Regions from separate parts of the Neorhizobium sp. T25_13 genome, predicted to be linked through region 2. Evidence: riboswitches for the same ligand, from Rfam matches in the RefSeq annotation. Region 2 holds a riboswitch; the other holds the start of a gene.
What was found. A riboswitch is a leader RNA that binds a small molecule or an ion and turns the genes downstream of it on or off. The one in region 2 is predicted to bind S-adenosylmethionine.

Region 1: it holds a riboswitch for S-adenosylmethionine, as region 2 does, so the genes downstream of both, C5J22_RS12970 (O-succinylhomoserine sulfhydrylase) here and metA (homoserine O-succinyltransferase) in region 2, are expected to answer to the same signal.

The regions. Positions count from the first base shown of each region.
Region 1 covers NZ_PVBI01000005.1:50,412-58,888, forward strand. Annotated here, with positions in the region: gene C5J22_RS12955 (aspartate aminotransferase family protein) at 1-1,270, opposite strand, end outside; tRNA gene C5J22_RS12960 (tRNA-Gly) at 1,425-1,498, opposite strand; gene C5J22_RS12965 (2'-deoxycytidine 5'-triphosphate deaminase) at 1,552-2,646, opposite strand; SAM riboswitch at 2,720-2,798, shown strand; gene C5J22_RS12970 (O-succinylhomoserine sulfhydrylase) at 2,842-4,026, shown strand; gene apaG (Co2+/Mg2+ efflux protein ApaG) at 4,199-4,591, shown strand; gene C5J22_RS12980 (tannase/feruloyl esterase family alpha/beta hydrolase) at 4,707-6,293, shown strand; gene C5J22_RS12985 (Hsp33 family molecular chaperone) at 6,332-7,321, opposite strand; gene argF (ornithine carbamoyltransferase) at 7,534-8,451, opposite strand.
Region 2 covers NZ_PVBI01000017.1:40,285-48,761, reverse strand. Annotated here, with positions in the region: gene C5J22_RS27490 (ABC-F family ATP-binding cassette domain-containing protein) at 1-1,727, opposite strand, end outside; gene C5J22_RS27485 (thiamine diphosphokinase) at 1,731-2,387, opposite strand; gene C5J22_RS27480 (MoxR family ATPase) at 2,482-3,321, shown strand; SAM riboswitch at 3,375-3,452, shown strand; gene metA (homoserine O-succinyltransferase) at 3,511-4,431, shown strand; gene C5J22_RS27470 (VWA domain-containing protein) at 4,443-5,624, shown strand; gene C5J22_RS27465 (aldose epimerase family protein) at 5,708-6,730, shown strand; gene C5J22_RS27460 (PAS domain S-box protein) at 6,821-8,477, opposite strand, start outside.

The sequences.
Region 1 (8,477 bases), on a different contig from region 2:
TCGTTCCCTCGCGCTGCAACCGCGCAATGGTTCTTCTCGTCACCTCGTCGGCATCGGCGGTCGAGAGATCCGAGCCGAAGCGGCAGATCACCTGATTGAGGTCGACGTCGTTCAGGATCTCGATCCCCGGTTCACGCGACAGATGTTCGGCAATGATCCGCGCCGAGGAACAGCACCCTTCGACGAGACGGGCGATGCCGTTGCGGCCGAGGTGCTTCATCATTGCCCAGGTCGCGAAGCCGCGTGCTCGCCTCGAAAGCTCCGGCACGTAGTGTGACGGGTCCCGCTCCCCTTCCGCCGCGATGGGGAGGTAACTGGCAGCGATCGTCATGGCCCGCCGGTGAGCGACCTCGTCCCTTACAATCGCATAGCCGCTGTCATAGGGCGTCTGAAGCCACTTGTGGCCGTCGGTGGCCCAGCTATCCGCCAACTCCACTCCAGGACAAAGATGCCGTGTCGACGGGGAAGCCTTGGCCCATAAACCAAATGCGCCGTCCACATGTACCCAGGCATCCCTGCTCCTCGCGACCGGGATAAGTTCCGCGAACGGATCGAAAGCTCCGGTGTTGATTTGTCCCGCCTGAAGGATGGCGATCGTTGGACCAGCCGCCTTGTTGACCGCCTCTTCGAAATGCCGGGCAAGAATACGCCCCTGCCTGTCTGTTGCTATCCTGACGACGCGATCATGCCCAAGTCCCAGGAACTGCAAGGCTGAGAAAACGGTGGTGTGGGCATCGTCACCAACGACAACGGTGATCGGCGGTGCACCGAACAGCCCGTCTGCATCGGCGTCCCAGCCGGCCCGGCGAAGCACCTCGCCTCTCGCGGCGGCCAGGCAGCTGAAATTAGCCACCGTCGCTCCCGTGACGAAACCCACGGAGCATTGAGCAGGCAGGCCCAGAACGTCCAGGAGCCAGGTGGCTGCCACCTTTTCGAAAGACGCGGCGGCAGGAGAGGCGGTGTGATTGCCTGCATTCTGGCCCCAGGCGCTTGTCAGGAAGTCTGCCGCCACGCCCATCGGATGCGAGCCGCCGATTACCCAGCCGAAAAAACGCGGGCCGGTCATTCGGTGGAGGCCCGGCTCGGCCTTTTCCACGAGATGTTGAAGGACGTCCTCCATCGCAAGCGTCTCTTCCTGGAGATCTTCGACGAGCGTCGCCAGACATTCCTGGTATTGCAGTTGCGGCCGGTGGAGCTGAGGATCTGCCTGGCGGAACCCGGCGGCCAGATGCGCCGCCTGCGCGAAAAGTGCGTCTATGCCCTCAGCCATGGACCCTACCTCCGTGTCGTCGCGACTGGGCAGCTATCTGCGCCAAGCTACCACACGATGCGCAATTCCCCTAACCTCGCAGTCCCGTCATCGACTGATGGGGCGATAAATGGCCCTTTGGGCTGAAAGGCAGCTGGTGCGTGTGGCGGGAAATTGGAGCGGGTGAAGGGAATCGAACCCTCGTATTCAGCTTGGGAAGCTGCTGCTCTACCATTGAGCTACACCCGCGTCGGTCTGCAGATTTCCAACAGACGGCATCGACTGTCAAGCCGGAGGTGGTGTCAGACGCGAAAATGCTTCGACAGTTTCAGGCCCTGTGCCTGATAGTTTGAGCCGAGGCCTGCGCCGTACATGCCTTCGGGTTTTTCCAGCATGTGTTCGTAGACCAGGCGGCCGACGATCTGGCCGTCTTCGAGGATGAAGGGTACTTCGTGGCTGCGCACCTCGAGCACCGCCCGGCTGCCCCGTCCCCCTGCCGCCTCATGGCCGAAACCGGGATCGAAGAAACCGGCATAGTGGACGCGGAACTCGCCGACCAAGGGATCGAAGGGCGTCATCTCGGCGGCGTAGAGCGGCGGGACATGCACCGCCTCACGCGAGACGAGGATATAGAACTCGTCGGGATCGAGAATAAGCTCGTTGCGGCCGCGGCTGTAAAGCGGCTCCCAGAAATCGAAGATATCGTGCTGCGCCTTCTTGTCGACATCGACGACGGCCGTGTGGTGTTTGCCGCGATAGCCGATCAGGCCGACGCTGTCGCCGGAAAGATCGATCGACAGGGCGATGCCGCCACCCGAGACATTCGGCTTTGCGGAGGCGACCAGGGTTTCGTCGTTATGGAGTTGCAGAAGGTCCGGCTCGCCGAGCAGCGCGTTGCCGACGCGGAAACGGATCTGCGACAGGCGCGAACCGCGGCGCACCACGATCGGGAACGTACGCGGCGAGATTTCCAGGTAGAGCGGGCCGGAGTAGCCGGCCGGGATCTTGTCGAATTCCTGCGCGTAATCGGTGATCACGCGGGTAAAGATATCGAGCCGGCCGGTGGAGCTTTTCGGATTGGCGGAGGCAGACATATTGGCCGGCAGGTCGAGCCGTTCCATCAGCGGCACGATATAGACGCAGCCGGTTTCCAGCACCGCGGCTTCCGAGAGGTCGATCACGTGCAACTTCAGCCGATCGAGCTTGTCGGAGACGAGGCTCGTCGGACCGGGCATGAAGCTGGCGCGTACGCGAAACGCCTTGGCGCCGAGGCGCAGGTCGAGGCTGGCGGGCTGAACCTGATCCAGGTCGAGCTCCCGCTCGGAGATCAGCCGTCCACTGTCGAAAAGCGCCGCGATCGCGCGGTCCGCCAAGATTCCTGTTTCGCGAGCCATCATGTCTCTCTCAAGTTTTCGACGCGACAAAACCAAATGCGAGCCATTGACGCAAGCGGGGCGCGGCGCTATGCCAATCTTATCCCGTGGTGATTTGGCCGGTCGGCTTGCAGCCACGTTAAATAAGTGGCTAAAAAGACCGGGTGCGAAACCGGTCTGCTTATGCGACCGGTTTTTTTGTTCTGAAAGAGGACACGCATGACTAACAAATGGCGCCCGGCAACCCAGCTCGTACACGGCGGCACGTTGCGTTCGCAATATGGCGAAACCTCGGAAGCGATCTTCCTGACCCAGGGTTTCGTCTATGACACCTCGGAAGCGGCCGAAGCCCGTTTCAAGGGCGAGACAGACGGCTTCATCTACGCGCGTTACGGCAGCCCCACCAACGACATGTTCGAAAAGCGCATGTGCATGCTGGAAGGCGCCGAAGACGCGCGCGCCACCGCCTCGGGCATGGCCGCCGTCACCGCGGCGATCCTCTGCCAGCTGAAGGCCGGCGACCATATCGTCGCGGCCCGGGCTCTCTTCGGCTCCTGCCGCTGGGTGGTCGAGACGCTTGCTCCGAAATACGGCATCGAATGCACGCTGGTCGACGGCCGCTTCCTGGAGAATTGGGAAAAGGCGATCACGCCGAAGACCAAGGTGTTCTTCCTGGAAAGCCCGACCAACCCGACGCTCGAAGTGGTCGATATTGCCGGCGTCGCCAAGCTCGCCAACCAGATCGGCGCCAAGGTCGTCGTCGACAACGTGTTTGCGACCCCGCTCTACCAGAAGCCGCTGGAACTTGGCGCGCATATCGTCGTCTATTCGGCCACCAAGCACATCGACGGCCAGGGCCGCTGCCTCGGCGGCGTCGTGTTGTCCGACAAGGCCTGGATCGACGAGAACCTGCACGACTATTTCCGCCATACCGGGCCGGCGATGTCGCCGTTCAATGCCTGGACGCTGCTGAAGGGCATCGAGACCCTGCCGCTGCGCGTCAAGCAGCAGACGGAAAGCGCGTCGAAGATCGCCGACTTCCTCGCCGACCAGAAACAGGTGGCCCGGGTCATCTATCCCGGCCGCAAGGACCATCCGCAGGCCGATATCATCGCCAGGCAGATGAAGGCCGGCTCGACGCTCGTCTGCTTCGAATTGAAGGGCGGCAAGGAAGCGGCCTTCAAGCTGCAGAACGCGTTGGAAATCGTCAAGATTTCCAACAATCTCGGCGATTCCAAGAGCCTGATCACCCATCCGGCGACAACGACGCACAAGAACCTCACGGACGAGGCCCGTGCCGAACTCGGCATCTCGCCCGGCACCGTGCGCCTGTCGGCCGGTATCGAGGATACCGACGACCTGATCGAGGATTTCGCCCGGGCGCTTTCCAAGGCCGGCGTGTAAGCGTTCGCTTTTCAAGATAGTGGCCGGGGTGGTGGATCGACCAGAAATTCACCATCCCGGTTATCCTTAACTTCAACAAATGCTCACACTCGGTTGTTCAAACCGCGAGATTTCTTGACGTTGCGGCGCCTCTGTACAATATCGAACCAAGTTAGATTTGTTGAGGTGTCGCATGTATCGCGCCCGGACAAGAGATATCGATGTCGCCGTCGAACCCTACTATCTGGAGGAGCAATCCAATCCGGAAGAGAGCCGCTATGTCTGGGGCTATCGCATCGTCATCGAAAATCATTCGACGCTCACCGTGCAGCTGGTGCATCGCTACTGGCACATTACCGACCAGAACGGCATCGTCGACGAGGTGGACGGGCCAGGGGTCGTCGGCGAACAGCCGCGGCTGAAGCCGGGCGACAGCTACGAATATTCCTCGGGCTGTCCTCTCGACACACCATCCGGGCTGATGTTCGGCCATTACGACATGCAGACCGATGAAGGCGAGACCTTCGAGGTGACGATCCCGGCCTTCTCGCTGGATTCACCGGGCCTGATGCGCGTCCTCAACTAAACCGCGCTACCGACGACAACCTGGAGGTTATGGGTGGCGTCGGTTTTTCTATTTGTTACCCCTTCCCTCCTGCGGCATCTTGACGTGGTCAACCGGTCTTTGGGAGGAGAACTTGATGACACGATCGCTTCAGCGGGCCTTTCTGCTGGCGCCCTGCGCCTTTCTGGCGCTTGCGGCCTTCACCCCGGCACTCGCACAAAACAAGAGCAGTTTCATCGATCAGAAGGACAGGCCGGATTTCGCTTCCGCCACCGTGTCGCCGCAGATCGCCTGCGGCATGCTGAACAGCCAATCCTTTGCCGAGATGACGACGCTGAAGGCCACGCATGTAGCCGGCGTGGGAACGGTCCCCGGCCATTGCCAGGTGACCGGCTATATCCGGCCGCAGGTTCGCTTCGAGATTACCCTGCCGGACAACTGGAACCGGCGGCTCTATATGTTCGGCAATGGCGGCTACGCGGGCGAGGACCTTGCGGCAGCTTCACGGGTCGCCACCCGCAATGCGGCGCTTTCGAAAGGCTTCCTCACCGTCCAGCAGAATACCGGCCACGATGCGGCGACCTACAAGCTCGGGGATTTTGCGCAAGACCTTGACCTCTTGATCGACTACGGCTCACGCGCGGTGCATGTGACGGTCGACACCGCCAAGGCGATTGCCGCACGTTATTACGACCGGCATCCCTCCTTCTCCTACTGGGATGGCTGCTCGACCGGCGGACGCCAGGGCCTGATGGCGGCGCAACGTTATCCGGGCGATTTCGACGGCATCCTTGCCGGAGCTCCGGTTCTCGATCTCACCAATACGCAGATCTGGGGCGTCTGGAACGCGCGGGCACTGCTCAAGGCGCCGATCAGCCGGGCTCAGCTTCCGGTGCTCGCCAAGGCGGTGATGGACAAATGCGATGCGATCGACGGTGCCAAGGACGGGCTGATCGCCGATCCCCGTCAATGCAATTTCGATCCGGCCAAGGACCTGAAGACTTGCGAGGCCGGCGGTTCCGACTGCTTTACGCCGGCGCAGGTGGAAACGCTGAAGACGCTCGCCGGCGGGGTGAAGATCAAGGGGGAGACGATTTTCCCCGGCGTACAGTTCGGCACCGAGGGTGTCGATCCGACCGGTGTGAGCGGCTGGGACATGTGGATGGTCTCCGAGCAGGGGCCGAGCCGGCAGCTGGCCTATGGGGAGACCTTCGTCAAGAACATGGCGATGCTGCCCGCCTCGGGAAAGGCGATCGACTGGAAGACGTTCGACTTCGATAGCGAATATCCGAAGATCGGCGCGATCCGCGAGATCGTCGACGCCACCAACCCGGATCTCAGCGAATTCCAAAAACGCGGTGGGCGGATGATCAACTATTTCGGCTGGTCCGACCCTGCGCTCAACCCAATGATGGGCGTCAACTATTATGAAGCCGTCCGCAAACAGATGGGCGCCGAGCGGACGGCGGAGTTCTACCGCCTGTTCATGGTGCCCGGCATGTTCCACTGCACCATGGGCTACGGCACGGATGTCTTCGATGCCTTCACGCCGCTGATGGACTGGGTGGAGAACGGCAAGGCGCCGACGGTGATCCAGGCGAAGCAGATCAAGGAAGGCAAGCCGGTGATGACGCGGCAGCTCTGCCCCTATCCTCAATCAGCCAGATATTCCGGCAGCGGCGATCTGAAGGATGGCGCGAACTTCGAATGCAAGATGCCTTGACATGAAAACGGCGGGAGGAAACTCCCGCCGTTCGATAATCAGGCTGCGGCGAATTCATCCGCCGTGTAGCGATAGGTGGTCGAGCAGAACTCGCAGGTGACGGCGATCTCCCCGTCTTCCTCGCTGGCCTCGATCTCCTCGGCGGAGAACCCCGAGAGAACGCCCTTGATCTTGTCGCGCGAGCAGCTGCAGCGATCGAACACCGGGTGCGGCGCATAGACCCGCACGCCGCGCTCATGGAACAGGCGAAACAGCAGCCGTTCGATTGCGACCCGCGGATCTGTCAGCTCGTCGGTGTCGATCGTTTCCACCAGCGTGCGGGCTTCGGCCCAGGAATCGTCCTCGGTGAACTCGAAATCGCGCTCGTCACCATCGCCGCCATGCAGGTCCGGCTGGCGCATGCGCTCAGGCGCGTGCGGCAGGAACTGCGCGACAAGCCCGCCTGCCCGCCAATTGTGACGCGGCTTGCCATCGGCATCGCGGTCGAAGAGTTCGGCGACGCCTAGGCGGACCCTGGTCGGGATCTGCTCCGACTGACGGAAATAGACGCCGGCAATCTCCTCGAGCGATGAGCCGTCCATCGGCACGATGCCTTGATACGGCTGCATGCCGCGGCCCTGGTCGATGGTGAAGGCAAGCACTCCCTGCCCGAGGAGATCGGGCGGCGAAGTTTTGCCTTCCTCGACGGCAGCGGCCAGGGCTTCTTCATCATACCGGGCATAGGCACGAAGGCTGTCGGGCGTCGAGAAATCCGCGACCAGCAGATCGACCGGGCCGTCGCCCTTGGTCTGCACCGTGAACTTGCCATCGAATTTCAGCGAGGTGCCGAGCAGGGCGGTCAGCACGATCGCCTCGGCAAGCAGCCGCGCGACCGGACCCGGATATTCGTGACGGCTGAGAATGGAGTTGAGCAGCGGCCCGAGCTGGACCGCACGGCCGCGCACGTCGAGACCTTCCACCTGGAAGGGAACGACCCGATCGTCTCCGGCAAAGTCGAGTTCGTTGAGTTCCACAGTCGCTTCCGCCATGACTTCACTCCTTCGCGCCGACCCAAACCTTTACACAAGCGCCAGCCCAAGCGGAACCGCTGGCCGGAGGAAAAGACGTCGACGATGTGTGTTGAAACGCCAGTCCAGAAGACGGCGTATTGTTGAAAGCCGACAAATGGGGGATTGCGAGGCGGAAATCAAGGTTGATTGCCGCCGCCAGCTCTCCGCGTCCTCAATCCGGGACGTTGAACTCAGACGGCGCCGAAGCACCAGGCGAGAATGGACTTCTGCGCATGCAGGCGGTTTTCAGCCTCGTCGAAGACGACCGACTGCGGCCCGTCGATCACCTCGTCGGTGACTTCCTCGCCGCGATGGGCCGGCAGGCAGTGCATGAACAGCGCATCCTTGTCGGCACGCTTCATCAGGTCGGCATTGACCTGGAACGGCTGGAAGACGTTGTGGCCTCGTGCCTTGTGTTCCTGGTTCATCGACACCCAGGTGTCGGTGACAATGCAATCGGCGCCTGCAACCGCCTTTTCGGCATCATGGCAAAGCATGATGTTGCCGCCGTTGTTGCGCGCCCAGTTGAGGAACTTGTCGGAGGGTTCCGAGCCCATCGGCACCGCCATGTTCATGCGGTAGCCGAAACGGGCAGCACCTTCGACGAAGGAATGCAGCACGTTGTTGCCGTCGCCGGTCCAGGCGACCGTCTTGCCGGCGATCGGCCCGCGATGCTCCTCGAAGGTCATGATATCGGCCATGATCTGGCAGGGATGCGTATCGTCGGTCAGGGCGTTGATGACCGGCACGGTCGCGTGTTCGGCAAGCTCCAGCATGCGGGCGTGATCCGTGGTGCGGATCATGATCGCATCGACGTAACGTGACAGGACCTTGGCCGTATCGCCGATCGTCTCGGCGCGGCCAAGCTGCATCTCGGTACCCGACAGAAACAGCGTTTCGCCGCCGAGTTGCCGCATGCCGACATCGAAGGATACGCGGGTGCGCGTGGAGGGCTTTTCGAAGATCATCGCCAACATCTTGCCGGCGAGCGGCTTTTCCGCGGTACCGGCCTTGGTCGCCTGCTTGCGGACCTTCGCGTCGTCGAGGATAGCCCTGAGATCAGCCGGGGAAACGGCGGAAAGATCGAGAAAATGCTTGGGAGATGCCATGTGATGTTCCCTGTGAAGCGGGAAAC
Region 2 (8,477 bases):
TTGTTGAAGGCGGCGGGATCCTTGGTGAAGAGATTGGGATCGGCCATTTTCTTCTCGCGGGCGGCGATCTCGGCCTCGGCTTTTGCCATTTCCTTCGGCAGGTTCTCGAGCGCGAATTTCTGCTTGAAGGAAAGCTTGCCTTTGCCCTTGGGCGTGCCGGAACCCGATGCCGCGGTATCGGTTTTTGCCCTGTCAGCTTTTTCGGTGCGGCGCCTTTCCTCCAGCGCGCCCTTGCGCTGCGCCAGCATATCCGTGTAGCCGCCGGCATATTCGATCCAGCGGCCGTCCGGTGCGTCCGGATTTGCGGGGGCGATGGTCGAGGTCACGGTGCGGTCGAGGAAGTCGCGGTCGTGGCTGACGAGGATGACGGTGCCGGAATAGCCGGCGACGATTTCCTGCAGCAGGTCCAGCGTCTCGATGTCGAGGTCGTTGGTCGGTTCGTCCAATATCAGGAGGTTGGACGGCCGGGCCATGATGCGGGCAAGCATCAGTCGGGCGCGCTCGCCGCCGGACAGGTTCTTGATCGGTGTCCTGATCTGCTCCGGCTGGAACAGGAAATCCTTCATGTAGCCTGCGACATGCCGCTGTTCGCCGTTGACCAGCAGCGTCTCGCCGCGTCCATCCGTCAGATAGTGGGACAGCGTGTCCTCGGGGTCCAGGTCCTCGCGCTTCTGGTCGAGTGTGGCGATTTCCAGATTGGTGCCGAGCTTGACGGTGCCGGTGTCGGGTGCCAACTGGCCGGTCAGCATCTTCAGAAGCGTCGTCTTGCCGGCGCCGTTCGGGCCGACGAGACCGATGCAGTCGCCGCGATGCACGCGGATCGAGAACGGTGCGACGATGATCCGCTCGTCGTAGCTCTTGGTGATGTTTTCGGCCTCGATGACCAGCTTGCCGGATTCACGGCCTTCGCTGACGCTCGCCTGCACCGTGCCCTGCGGTCCCTTGTGGCCGCGGTAATTGCCGCGCATCGTCTGCAACTCGCCGAGGCGGCGCATGTTGCGCTTGCGGCGGGCCGTCACGCCGTAGCGCAGCCAGTGCTCTTCGCGCTCGATCGCTTTGCCGAGCTTGTGCTGTTCCAGCTCTTCCGCCTCCAGCACCTCGTCGCGCCACGCTTCGAACTCGCCGAAACCGCGGTTGAGGCGTCGTGACGTGCCGCGATCGAGCCAGACGGTGGCATTCGAGACCTTTTCGAGGAAACGCCTGTCGTGCGAGATCACCACGAGCGCGCTTCGCGTCTTGCGCAGCTCCTCTTCCAGCCATTCGATGGTCGGCAGGTCGAGATGGTTGGTGGGCTCGTCGAGCATCAGGATGTCGGGTTCGGGCGCCATGACGCGGGCCAGTGCTGCGCGTCGGGATTCTCCGCCGGAGAGCGTGTTCGGGTGTTCCTGGCCGGTGAGGCCCAGATGTTCGAGCAGATAGGTGACGCGATAGGGGTCGTCGCCCGGGCCGAGGCCCGCTTCGGCATAGGCCTGCACCGTCGAATAGTCGGCGAAATCCGGCGCCTGTTCGAGATAGCGGATGGTCGAGGACGGATGGCGGAACACCTCGCCCGACTGGGGCTCGACCATGCCGGCGGCGATCTTCATCAGCGTCGACTTGCCGGAACCGTTGCGGCCGACGAGGCAGATGCGGTCGCCCGGCTCCACCTGCATGCCGGCGCCGGCGAGAAGCGGCGCGCCGCCGAAGCTCAGGAAAATATCGTCAAGTTTCAGAATTGGGGGCGCCAACAGTCAGGCTCCTGTAAAGTCGTGGGGGCGGGCAAGGATCATCGCCTTGCCCTTCCTCAAATGGAATTCCACCCGGCCTTCTGCAACGTTCGAGACGGTGCGCGAGGAGCCGAAGGGGAGTGAGAAGTTGTCGAGCGGATACCGTGCGCCGATGATATCGAGCCCTTCCAGGTCGGAAAAACCGATGACCGAAAACAGCGAGCCCTCCGGTAGGTCCAGTGTCCTTGTGCCCGGCAGCAGCGGCACGGCCTCCTCGTCGCCCGACGTCAGCAGGATGTCGAGGTGACGTTCGGCCAGGCTCATGGCGTGAAAGAGATGCTGAAGCGCATGGTCGCTGCGCTCGCCGCCGAGCGCGCCGGCAAGGATCAGCCTTGTCGCGCCGCGTTCGACGGCTTCGGCCGTCGCGATCTCGCCGTCGGTCTCGTTCTTGGCCGGCGGAAAGGCCTGCCGCTCGACATGCGGGAACTGCGCAATCAGCGCGGCGTCGGAGGAATCGAAATCGCCGACCCAGAGTTCCGGCTTCACGCCGAGCGCTGTCGCATGGCGCATGCCGCTATCGGCCGCGATGAAGCGGCTGCCGGCGATCGTGTCCCGCAGGCGGTCGGTGACGCGTAAATTGCCGCCGAGCAGAATGGTGAAGGTCGAATGGGTCATGCGCATTGCCCATAGCGCAAAGCCGGTGGAAAGGGAAAGCTGTTGCACCGCCTCGGGCGAGCTTTTAGTTTGCGGCGCGTTCACCGATCAGGATCACGAGATGCAGTTTCAGGGTACAGCGGACTATATTGCCGACAAGGATCTGATGGTGGCGGTCAACGCCGCGATCCGGCTCGAACGTCCGCTGCTGGTGAAAGGCGAGCCCGGCACCGGCAAGACCGAGCTTGCGCGGCAGGTGGCCGCCGCCCTCGGGTTCGATCTGATCGAGTGGAACATCAAGTCCACCACCAAGGCGCAGCAGGGGCTCTACGAATACGACGCTGTCTCGCGGCTGCGCGACAGCCAGCTCGGCGACGAACGCGTCCACGACGTGGCCAACTATATCCGCCGCGGCAAGCTGTGGCAGGCCTTCGCCTCCGACACGAAGCTCGTCCTGTTGATCGACGAGATTGACAAGGCCGATATCGAGTTCCCGAACGACCTGCTGCAGGAACTCGACCGCATGGAATTCCATGTCTACGAGACCGGCGAGATGGTGCGCGCCAAGGTCCGGCCGATCGTCGTCATTACCTCCAACAACGAGAAGGAACTGTCGGACGCCTTCCTGCGCCGCTGTTTCTTCCACTATATCCGCTTCCCGGACGTGGATACGCTCGCCCGCATCGTCGAGGTCCACTATCCCGGTATCAAGCAGGCGCTGGTGCGCAACGCGCTCACCCAGTTCTACGAGATCCGCGAGATGCCGGGGCTGAAGAAGAAGCCCTCGACCTCCGAAGCGCTCGACTGGATCCGGCTGCTGGTCTCGGACGACGTCGATCCGTCGGACCTGCGCGGCGACGTCAAGAACGCGCTGCCGAAGCTGCATGGCGCTCTCCTCAAGAACGAGCAGGACGTGCATCTCTTCGAACGGATGGCCTTCCTGGCGCGGCGGGAGCGGTAAGCGGAAGATTATGCTCCCATTGACGCCGGTCGTAGCAAGGCGTATTTGAACTTTCGAGAATTCGTGGTGATTTGGCCGGCCGGCTTGCAGCCACGTTAAAAAAGTCGCTAAAGGGCCGCGAGAAGATGTCTTCCCACGGACCGGTCGCGATTTATTTTGCCGCCGGTTTTATTTTTGTTGGGTTGAGACATGCCGATCAAAATTCCCGATACGCTGCCTGCATTCACTACGCTCGTTTCCGAAGGCGTGCGGGTGCTGACCGAAACCATGGCGGTGCGGCAGGACATTCGTCCGCTGCAGATCGGGCTCCTCAATCTCATGCCGAACAAGATCAAGACCGAGCTGCAGATGGCGCGCCTCGTCGGCGCCTCGCCGCTGCAGGTCGAGTTCTCGCTGATCCGCGTCGGTGGCCACAAGGCCAAGAACACGTCGGAAGATCACCTCCTGTCCTTCTATGAGACCTGGGAAGAGGTGAAGCACCGCAAATTCGACGGCTTCATCATCACCGGCGCGCCTATCGAGACGCTTCCCTTCGAAGACGTCACCTATTGGGGCGAGATGAGGCAAATCCTCGACTGGACGGCGACCAACGTGCATTCGACCATGAATGTCTGCTGGGGGGCGATGGCGGCGATCTATCATTTCCACGGCGTGCCGAAATACGAGCTCAAGGAAAAAGCGTTCGGCGTCTATCGCCACCGCAACCTCGTGCCGTCTTCGATCTATCTCAACGGTTTTTCGGACGATTTCCAGGTTCCGGTGTCGCGTTGGACGGAAGTCCGCCGCGCCGACATCGAGAAGAATCCGGACCTCGAAATCCTGATGGAATCCGAGGAAATGGGCATCTGCCTGGTGCATGAGAAAGCCGGCAAGCGGCTCTATATGTTCAATCACGTGGAATACGACTCTACCTCGCTGGCCGACGAATATTTCCGGGACGTCAACGCCGGCGTACCGATCAAGATGCCGCATAACTACTTCCCGCATAACGACGATACGCTGACGCCCTTGAACCGTTGGCGCAGCCATGCACATCTTCTGTTCGGCAACTGGATCAACGAGATCTACCAGACGACGCCTTACGACCTGGAGAAGATCGGTACCGAATAGGCTTCGACGCGATGTTCATTCCCTTCTTCCTTCACCTCAAGGAAGCGAAGATTCCGGTGACGCTCCGGGAGTTCCTCGACCTTCTCGAAGGCATGGAGGAAGGGATCGCGGATTTCGACGTGGAAGCCTTCTACTTTCTCGCCCGCACGGCGCTGGTGAAGGACGAGCGGCATATCGACAAGTTCGACCGGGTCTTTTCGTCCTATTTCCGCGGGCTCGAGGCAATCTCCGGCGGGCCTGGCCTGGATGTCGCCAGCATCCCCGAAGAATGGCTGCGCAGGCTCACCGAGAAACATCTCACCGACGATGAGAAGAAGCTCGTCGAGTCGCTCGGCGGGTTCGAGAAGCTGATGGAGACGCTGCGCCAGCGGCTGGAGGAACAGAAGGGTCGGCATCAGGGCGGCTCGAAATGGATCGGCACCGGCGGCACCTCCCCTTTCGGGGCCTATGGCTATAACCCGGAAGGCGTGCGGATCGGCCAGGACCAGTCCCGCCACCGCCGGGCGGTAAAAGTCTGGGACAAACGCGAGTTTGCCGATTTCGACGACAAGGTGGAGCTCGGCACCCGCAACATCAAGCTGGCCCTGAAGCGGCTGCGCCGCTGGGTGCGGGAAGGGGCGGTCGAAGAACTCGACCTGGCCGGCACGATCCGCTCCACCGCCGAACACGGTTATCTCGACGTTCAGACCCGGCCGGAACGGCGCAATGCGGTCAAGCTGCTGATGTTCTTCGATGTCGGCGGCTCGATGGACGACCATATCCGGGTGGTCGAGGAGTTGTTCTCGGCAGCTCGCGCCGAGTTCAAGCATATGGAGCATTTCTACTTCCACAACTGCCTTTACGAAGGTGTGTGGAAGGAGAACGGCCGCCGGTCGGAGCGGACGCCGACGCTCGAGCTGATCCGCAGCTATGGCGCCGACTACAAGGTGATCTTCGTCGGGGATGCCTCGATGAGCCCCTATGAGATCACCCATGCGGGCGGTTCGGTGGAGCACTGGAACCAGGAGCCGGGAGAGGCCTGGATAAGGCGCATCACCGAGCATTTCCACCGCTGCGTCTGGCTCAACCCGGTGCCGCAGGACCACTGGAGCCATACGACCTCGATCGGCTTCATGCGGCAGCTGATGACCGAGCGCATGTTCCCGCTGACGCTCGGCGGATTGGAACAGGCGACGCGGGCGCTCACGCGATAGAGCCTTTTTTCTTCTCCGCGGCGTTGCGGGTCGCCGCCAAATCGCGCAGGTTGCCGCAAACATATCGGTGGAGGAGTAATCTCATGGCGGACCAGAATTTCGAAGTTTTCGGCACCACGGAAAAGGGCGAAACCGTCTATCGTGTCCGGATTTCCGGCGGCGGGCTCACCGCTAACGTCATCACCTGGGGTGCGGTGATCCAGGACCTCAGGCTCGACGGCCATCGGCCGCCGCTCGTGCTCGGTTTCGAACGGTTTGAGGATTACCTGAACCATTCTCCTTATTTCGGCGCGACGCCCGGCCGTTGCTCCAACCGTATCGGCGGTGGCCGCTTCGTGCTGGATGGGAAGCAATATCAGCTGGAACTGAACGAGCGGGGCGTGACCCACCTCCATGGCGGCTCGGACGGCATCGGCCGCAGCAACTGGACGATCGTCGAACATGCGGCCGACAAGGTGGTGCTGAGGATCACCGATCCCGACGGCCGTGCCGGTTATCCCGGAAACTGCACGGTCACGGCGACCTATCAACTCAAGAGTGACGGCGTTCTTTCCGTCGTCTACCAATCCACCACGGATCAGCCGACGCTCGCCAATATCTGCCAGCATACCTATTTCAATCTCGACGGCCGCGAGGATGCGCTCGATCACGACATCATGATTGCCGCCGATCATGTGCTGGTCTTTGATGACAAGCAGGTGCCGACAGGCGAACTGATGGCGGTCGCGGGCACGCCTTTCGACCTGCGCGACATGGGGCCGATGAAGCGGTTCGACGGCGATGCCCAGGTCCTGTTCGATCATAACTTCTGCCTGTCGCCGGAGCGAACGGCCAAGCGATCCGTGGCTTTGGCGCGCAGCATCCATTCCGGCGTGTCGCTGGAGGTTCGCACCACCGAGCCGGGCCTACAGCTCTATGCCGCCTTCAAGCTGTCGCAGATCCCCGCAGAGGGCCTCGATGGGCGCCGGTATGGGGCTTTTGCCGGGTTCTGCCTGGAAACCCAGGTCTGGCCGGATGCCATCAACCACGCCAACTTCCCGAATGCGGTGCTACGGCCGGGCGAGGTGTTGCTGCAGGAAACGGACTATGTCTTTTCAAAGCAATGATCGCTGTCGGCGTCGCCCGGATCGGGATTATCTCTGCCCGAATTGACGACGCTGCCGGCCCGAAAGCCGGCGGCGCTTGCCGTTTTCCGGTTATGTCGGCTGGATCATGCGGCGCAGTTCGCCTTCCAGCAGCGCCATGTTTACAGGCTTCCGGATGGTCGTCCGGTTTCTGAAGCCGTGGTGATCGTCGAGCTGCTCATATCCGGTGCAGAACAGGAAGGGCACGCCGTGGGTCTGCAGCCATTCCGCAAATGGGTAGACGGGCTTTCCCCCGAGATTGACATCGAGGACGGCGACGTCGGGAAGCTGCGAGCTGTCGACCAGGCGCATGGCTTCATCGGCAGTTGCCGCCGGTCCGACAATTTCCCAGCCGCGCGATTCAAGTTCGCTGCAGAGCTCCATGGCGATGAGGGTCTCGTCCTCGACGACAAGTATCCGTCCCGCCGAGCCGGGTTCCGATGACCTCGGCGCGACCTCCTCGCCGAGGACCGAGCCGGCCGAAATGTCGGGACGGTAGACGGATCGGGGCAGGGTCGCGATCAGGCGCATACCGGCCGGCGGCCAGCTGATGTCGAGTTCGCCCGCCAATTGACGGGTGGCGACTTCCCTCACCAAGGTGGAGCCGAAACCCCTGGATTCCGGCTTCTGCACCGCCGGCCCGCCGGTCTCGGTCCAGCGGAGCTCCAGTTCCAGGGAGGGCAGGATGCGCCAGGAGACATCGACGCGCCCTTCCGTGACCGACAATGCCCCGTATTTGACGGCGTTGGTGGCAAGCTCGTGGATGAGGAGGCTGACCGGCTGCACGGTATTGGGGGTGAGAGTGACGGCGGGCCCGCCGATCATCAGCTGGTTGACGTTCTGATAGGCTCGGGTTTCCTCGGTGAGGACCGCAGCGAGGTCTCCGCCCTCCCACCGGTTCTGGGCGAGCAGCGAATGGGCGCGGCTCAGCGCCGAAACGCGGCCTCGAACTGCGACGATGAAAGCCTCCTTGGTTTCGGCACGGGTGAGGGAGACCAGCGCCTGCACCACCGCCAGGGCGTTCTTGGCCCGGTGATCGACCTCGCGGGCCAGCAACTGGCGGGAATCCTCGTTGGCCTTGCGTTCGGTGATGTCGCGCAAGATGACCGTTGCCAGCTTTCCGTCGCCGATCTGTACCTGCGAGATCGATGCCTCGACAGGGAATTCCTCGCCATTGGCGCGCAGGCCGCTGATCGCTCCCAATGCACCCATCCGGCGGTTGGTAACGCCGGTCTCCTTGAAGAGGCGGATATGTGCGGCATGCCCATGCCGAAACCGCTCGGGGATGAAGCGTTCGATCGGCGAGCCGATCGCATCCTTGCCCGCGATGCCGAACATGCGCTCGGCGGCCGGGTTGAACAGCACGATCCGCTGGCCTTCATCGACGGTGATCAGCGCATCCATCGCCGATTCCACGATCCCCTCCATGCGTCGCCGGCTTTCCAGCAGGGCATCCTCGGCGGCCTTTCGCTCGGTGATGTCGCGCAGGATGACGGTGGCCAGGCGCTCGCCGCCGATCTCCACCTGCGAGATCGACGCCTCGATCGGAAATTCCTGGCCGTCCGCGCGCAAACCGCTGATGGCACCCAGCGATCCCATCTGCCGGGTGGTCACGCCGGTTTCGGTGAAACGATGAATATGCGCCGCGTGGGTCGGGCGATGGCGTTCCGGCATGAAACGGGAGATGTGCTGGCCAAGCGCCTCGCTGGCTGGCAGGCCGAACATGCGC